Regions from separate parts of the Sphingobacterium sp. BIGb0165 genome, predicted to be linked through region 1. Evidence: riboswitches for the same ligand, from Rfam matches in the RefSeq annotation. Region 1 holds a riboswitch; each other region holds the start of a gene.
The links. A riboswitch is a leader RNA that binds a small molecule or an ion and turns the genes downstream of it on or off. The one in region 1 is predicted to bind S-adenosylmethionine.

Region 1 (2,206 bases):
GCACCAAATTTAATCAGCTCCTGACATTGTTGCACAAGCCATTCTTCACCTACTTGTCTTACATCAGCATTGGTTTTACATGCTGCAACAGCATCGCTCAATTCCTCAGGAATATCCAAGTGGAAAATTCTCGGCAAAGTAACCAGTTGCTTTTTGGTCGTCAATGGTTTGAGGCCTGGAATGATAGGCACATGGATCCCATTGTCCCGGCATTTGGTCACAAATTCCTTATATTTCTCCACGTTAAAGAACATCTGAGTTACAATAAATTCAGCTCCCATATCCACTTTTTGCTTCAGATATTTAAAATCAGTATTGAAATTAGGGGATTCAAAATGCTTCTCAGGGTATCCTGCGACACCAATACAAAAATCGGTTTTTTCAGATGTGATAATATCTTCATGGAGATACTTTCCTTTATTCATATCCGTTACCTGTTCCAATAGATCCGTTGCAAAAGCATGTCCGCCTTCACTTGGAATAAAATCAGCATCTCCTTTGCGTGCGTCACCTCGTAATACCAATACGTTATCGATACCCAAGAAATTTAAGTCGATCAGGGCATTTTCAGTTTCCTCTTTGGTAAAGCCACCACATATCAGATGGGGCACTGCATCCACTTTATACTTATTCATGATAGCAGCACATATCGCCACTGTTCCTGGTCGTTTGCGATAAGATACACGTTCCAACAGCCCGCTTGCATGTTCCTTATAGATATAATCTTCCCGATGATAAGTTACATCAATAAAGGGTGGTTTAAATTCCATCAGTTCATCCATTGTTTTAAAAATACTTTGGATGCCCTGTCCCTTTGCAGGAGGCAATAGCTCAAAAGAAAACAATGTTTTTCCTTTAGCATTCTGGATATGGTCGATAATCTTCATTAAAAAACTGTTTTAAGTTTGGGTTGGCTTACATCGAAACGCACAAGTCGAGGATATGTCTATCTGCATGTAACTTATCTTTCCCACATGGAGCAGGGTAGAATTTAGCACCTTGAACAATACAGGTTGCTAAGGCTTCACTGGGTCTAGTCCCTCGGCCTTTCTCTATAAGCGTTGCTAATATCGTCTTAAAAAATCAAACAACAAAAACATTTTTTCGAAAAGCTATAAATTATAGTGACAAAGCTGTCTTTTTTCCAGATCTTCCCATACAAATTATTTCAAAGTTGAAAGAGAATTACGTAGATTCTTTAAATAGAATGTGATCAGCAGTAAGCCAGAGACACTATACTTTTCCTTCTCTCCGTATTTAAACCCATCCATTAAATATTTATAGGCAACCAATGCATTCTCCTCATTGTAAAACAGCTCTTTCCATGAGACAGGAACGTCTTCCCATTGTTTCAATACAATGCCATTTTGCGCATAAGTAATTGGAGATTCAATCCCATCTATCTTATAATCACTATGGACGCCAGAATTTGAGATGTGTTGAAAGTATGCTATAGAATAATCTAAAAAGTTTAATGCCCGGGCCTTTACCTCTTGATCATTTTCAGCACTTGTCGGAATATTACGCCAAAGATTGACTACACTATCAAATTTACTAGGCTGCTCGCGAAGTGGTGTTTTGTCTAATTCGAAATTGAGAAACAACCGTTCCGTATTTGGTAAATGGGCTGAATTGAATTGGGAGAAATCACCTTTCAATTGCACGAAATTCTTTTTTACTTGAATTATATCCAAAGAGATGGTTCCCTTTTTATCATCCACCAATTCAATTTTATTCCCTTCAAATCTATATTTGCCATAGAGCAAGATATCACCTATCGCGAGGACAAATTGTCCTTTATCCTGAAGGGAGAGAAAGGAACGATAATGAAGCGGATGATCACAATATGCATCAGGTTCAATATTTAGCGGATCCTTAGCTTTGGCCTCTAGGTAGCCATCATTGGTATAACCGCAAATAACCTGATAATTTCCGATCGGAAATTCTTTGTTCTTCCCAAAGAAAGCACAAGAGGATAAGAATATCGCTGAAATAATTAGTAGTAATAGTTTCAAGATAGATCGTTTATAATGGTCAATATATTGATTATTCAGTACCAATTTAAACAAAATCCATCAGAGTAAGAGATCCCCGACCGTCCCAAAACAAAAATTTTGTCAGATGAAGCAAAATACGATTTAAATCCTCAACTTATTGAATCGAAAAAGGTTTAACTTCCTTTACGAACTTAGACCTTTTTCATTCA
Region 2 (2,206 bases), on a different contig from region 1:
TCCAAACGCGGTCTTTGCCTAATGCATCAACGGCTTGTTTGATTTTAACCAATGATTTTTCGTAATCGTTTTTCCAGATGTTACGGCCTTCAACAATACCTAAAGATAATGTCAATGAAGCTGGAACTTTAGCTAAAACGGTATCCAATTGGTTTTCTCCACGTACTAAATCCAAGTGTAATGCATGGATAGGTAAGTTAACCGCGATATCTTCGTTGTCTTTTAAAGCTTCGAAGTAAGTTGTCGCAATCAATTTGATGTTTTTGGCAGCTGCAGCCAATTTCTCAAACGTAGGTTGGTATAATGCTTTTACTTTTGCATCTAAATCCAAAGCCAAGAAAGGTTCGTCGATCTGAACATATTGTGCTCCAGCTTCTGCCAATTTAGACAAGATTTGCTCATATACAGGAACTAATTTGTCCAATAGGTCGATACGGTCGAAACCAGCTTCTTTTTCTTTACCGATCAAAAGGTAAGTGATTGGGCCAAGTAAAACTGGTTTTGTCTCAATATCCAATGATTTTGCTTCGTTGTATTCATTTAAGAATTTCTCAGAAGTCAATTTGAACTCTTGATCTTTTGTGAATTCAGGAACCATATAGTGGTAGTTGGTATCCAACCACTTGGTCATTTCCATTGCAGTCACATCGATTCCCTCTTGTTGGAAACCGCGCGCCATTGCAAAATATAAGTCTAAGCTGTAGTTGTTGTCTACTTTATTCAACAAAGAATGGTAACGAGCAGGAATTGCACCAACAGTAAGGGTTAAATCCAATACTTGATCGTAAAAAGAGAAGTCGTTGGAAGGGATCAAATCTATTCCAGCATCTTTTTGTGTTTTCCAATTGCCTTCACGAATTTTTTTTGCTGTGTCCAATAATTCCTCAACAGAAGATTTTTTAGCCCAATAGGCCTCATTGGCTTTTTTCAATTCGCGGAACGCGCCCACACGAGGGTAACCTAAATTGTTAGTCAATAACATAATAATGTTTTTAATATTTCTTTTCAACTATATTTCTTGCTAGAGAGAGAAGGACACACTAGAATTCGGTGACTTCGGCTTATCATTCCCATATCAAGTAGGGTAGAATTTAGCACCTTGTCAAGGGACAGGTTGCTAAGGCTTCATCGGGTCTATTCCCTCTGCCTTTCTCTATAAGCGATGCTAAGTTAGAACATTTCTTTTTGATATGCAAATTTTTTATAAAAGTGCATCTATTTTTTATATTCTACTAAGGATAGAAATGTTTTATTTCTTTCTTTTCATTGGAAAAGAGGGTGAAATCACGCATTGGTATCTCACCCTCTATGCCTTTAACTCACCAGGAGTTTGTAACCTTTACCATGGACATTGACGATTTCAACCTTGCTGTCTTCTCTTAGGTATTTACGAAGTTTGCTCAGGAATACGTCCATACTTCTACCTGTGAAGTAATTGTCGTCATGCCATATTTTTAATAAAGCTTCTTCCCGGGTCAATACATCATTCTTTTTTAAACAAAGTAGGCGAAGCAATTCAGCCTCTTTGGTCGATAGTTTTTGCATTTGACCCTTGTAGGAAATCTGCTGACTCGTATAATCGAAAAAGTAATCTCCAATTTCAAACTTATCTGCAACTACTTCGTCCTCTTTATCTCTGACACTTCGTTTCAATAAAGCATTTATCCGAAGAAGTAATTCCTCAACACGGAAAGGTTTTGTGATATAATCATCTCCACCCAATTCAAACGCTTCTGTCTTGTCCTCCATCATGCCTTTTGCAGTGGCGAAGATAATCGGTACGGTGCTATTTGTTTTTCTGATCTCACGGCCCACGGTAAAACCGTCTTTTTTTGGCATCATGACATCGAAAATGCATAAATCATAATCATTTTTTTTGAACTGGGAAACGGCTTCGTCTCCATCAATACAGAGCGTAACGTCAAATTTTCCCTTTAATTCGAGATAGTCCTTTAAAAGATCCCCCAAATTGGGATCATCCTCTGCTAATAATATCTTTTGCATAATGAATCTATTAATTTTCACTAATGTTCCCTGAATATACAAAAAAGGAACGTGTTATTTTTTTACGGGCAAAATTACTTCAAAGGTTGTGCCCTTATCTTTCTCACTTTTTACGGTGATTCTTCCATTGAGTCTTCTCAAAATATCCTGAACATAGCTTAAGCCCAGACCAAAACCTTTAACGTTGTGGACATTCCCTGTG
Region 3 (2,206 bases), on a different contig from region 1:
GCATTTGTATGGTTTGTATCCAGGCTATCTGATCCGTTATGACGAACATCCAGACTGGCAGCTAGCCGCTAAAAAGAGTCTGAATGTACGGGGAGATGATGGGCCGAGCTGGGCCATAGCCCATAAACTACTGTTTTGGACCAGATTGCATGAAGGCAAGCGTGCCTATAAATTATTTCGGCAGCTGATGACCCCACGTGTCGATACACATATCAATTATGGCGCTGGGGGCGGTGTTTACGCCAATTTGTTAACTGCTGGGCCACCTTTCCAGATTGATGGTAATTTTGGTGGAGCAGCCGGGATCGCTGAGATGCTGGTGCAGTCGCATAAGGACAGTGTGTATCTCCTGCCAGCAATCCCTGAAGCCTGGAAAAAAGAAGGTCAGGTCAGGGGAATGCGCATCAAAGGAAATCATACCATAGACATGGAATGGAAAGATGGTAAAATACTGAATTACCAGATTTATTCATCCAAATCACAACAACTTCAGGTATGTATAGATCATAACTGGGTTGCCTATCATACAAAAGAAAAATAAAAGGATCCCTAGCCTGCAATTTTTGCAGGCCGGGGATCCTTTTGTCTTAAAAATCTCATTGCATACACATGTGTTATACACAATTACATGTAAATATGAAAAACAGAAAAGACAAGACGGTAGTCGGTGCTTCTACGCTGAAAGTGCTATGACTGCTGTCTTAAGATTGCAATGGAATCAATACATTGTGTTCCAAACGTACAGGGACATGCTTCACTGAGGTAAAACCGTCTTCCTTGGAAATGATGTTGGATAGGTCCAGTCCTCTTTTGGAGAAAGTACTGAGCAGCGCTGTCCGAAAGGTCGCTTTGGCCGAGCCCCAACCCTGTCCCAAGATTGTATCGTTATTGAGCTGTATTAGTTCGTCTGTGGAATAGTAGCTGAATTTTTCCAGTAAGTGTTGGTAAAGATTTGTTGTTGTAGCCATACAATTTAAAAATTTAAAGGATTAAACCATAAACTGTATCCAGATCTTGTTGGGAAAAATAACCGTTGTATAACGTTTATTTTGGTCGAAACCCGTATTAATTTACCACCGCGGTGTCTACACTCGGTTGGTATTGCATCATGCAATTCTGAATACTCTACAAATATAGTAGATTATTTTTTAATATTAAAAATATTTTTGTTTTTTTGGTAATTGGGTGTGGATAAGAAGACTAAGGCCGGCAAAAGTGAGTTTGGGTTTTTGGCTGTGGTTTGGTTATGAAGTGGATAGCTTGCCCGATAATTTATCATGTTACTGTAATCTCGTCGAAAATACTTTAAAAAACAGAGATAAGACAATACTTTTGCGGCATGAATAGAATTGCGGAAATTAATGAATACATTGCTGCCGAACGCGAGGTATTATTGCAACACTCCTTGTATCCTAAAATCAAAACGATCAAGAATCTACGTTCTTTTACCGAAGGGCATGTGTACGCTGTATGGGATTTTATGTCTTTATTAAAAGCTTTGCAGATTAAATTGACCTGTACAACTTTGCCTTGGTTTGCAAGTGAGCATCCTTCGACACGCTATCTGATTAACGAAATTGTATTAGCGGAAGAATCCGACGAATATATTGATGGTCGCCGTTTGAGCCATTTTGAAATGTATCTGGACGCAATGAGTGAAATGGGGGCAGACCTGCACCTGGTTAACAAGTTTATCGTGAACGCCAAGAAATCCAAAAGTATTTTTGATGCCATCGCATTGACGACACTGGACAAAAGGATCAAAGATTTTCTGAATTTTACTTTTGAACTGATCGAAGAAGGGGAGGTACATAAAATTGCTGCTGCCTTTACATTTGGTCGTGAGGATCTTATCCCGGGTATGTTTACCTCCATTTTGCAGGAGCTGAAAACCAACTTTCCTGAATCGAGCTTAGATAATTTTATCTACTATTTCCAACGTCATATTGATCTGGACGGTGATGAGCATGGCCCTTTGGCAATGCAGATGATCAGCGACCTGGCCAAAGAGGATGATGAGAAGTGGGAAGAAATGAAAATAGTCAGTAAAGAGGCGCTTCAAAAGCGCATTGAACTCTGGAACGCAATAGAAGATTCCCTATAGGGAATCTTCTATTGTTTGGCTTCTTTGTAAAAAGAATTGATCTGATAATTTTACGGAAAACTATTCCGACAGAGACGTTTTTAGGGCTTGGGTAAAAGCGCT

Region 2: it holds a riboswitch for S-adenosylmethionine, as region 1 does, so the genes downstream of both, metE (5-methyltetrahydropteroyltriglutamate--homocysteine S-methyltransferase) here and M2408_RS05140 (methylenetetrahydrofolate reductase) in region 1, are expected to answer to the same signal.
Region 3: it holds a riboswitch for S-adenosylmethionine, as region 1 does, so the genes downstream of both, M2408_RS15945 (5-oxoprolinase) here and M2408_RS05140 (methylenetetrahydrofolate reductase) in region 1, are expected to answer to the same signal.

The regions. Positions count from the first base shown of each region.
Region 1 is NZ_JANUEB010000002.1:327,304-329,509, reverse strand. It holds gene M2408_RS05140 (methylenetetrahydrofolate reductase) at 1-887, opposite strand, end outside; SAM riboswitch class I at 959-1,061, opposite strand; gene M2408_RS05135 (hypothetical protein) at 1,164-2,015, opposite strand.
Region 2 is NZ_JANUEB010000010.1:216,264-218,469, forward strand. It holds gene metE (5-methyltetrahydropteroyltriglutamate--homocysteine S-methyltransferase) at 1-982, opposite strand, end outside; SAM riboswitch class I at 1,059-1,162, opposite strand; gene M2408_RS22460 (response regulator transcription factor) at 1,315-2,004, opposite strand; gene M2408_RS22465 (ATP-binding protein) at 2,059-2,206, opposite strand, start outside.
Region 3 is NZ_JANUEB010000006.1:354,479-356,684, reverse strand. It holds gene M2408_RS15950 (glycoside hydrolase family 95 protein) at 1-541, shown strand, start outside; gene M2408_RS15945 (5-oxoprolinase) at 702-968, opposite strand; SAM-I-IV-variant riboswitch at 1,036-1,129, opposite strand; gene M2408_RS15940 (DUF3050 domain-containing protein) at 1,340-2,104, shown strand; gene M2408_RS15935 (N-acetylmuramoyl-L-alanine amidase) at 2,165-2,206, opposite strand, start outside.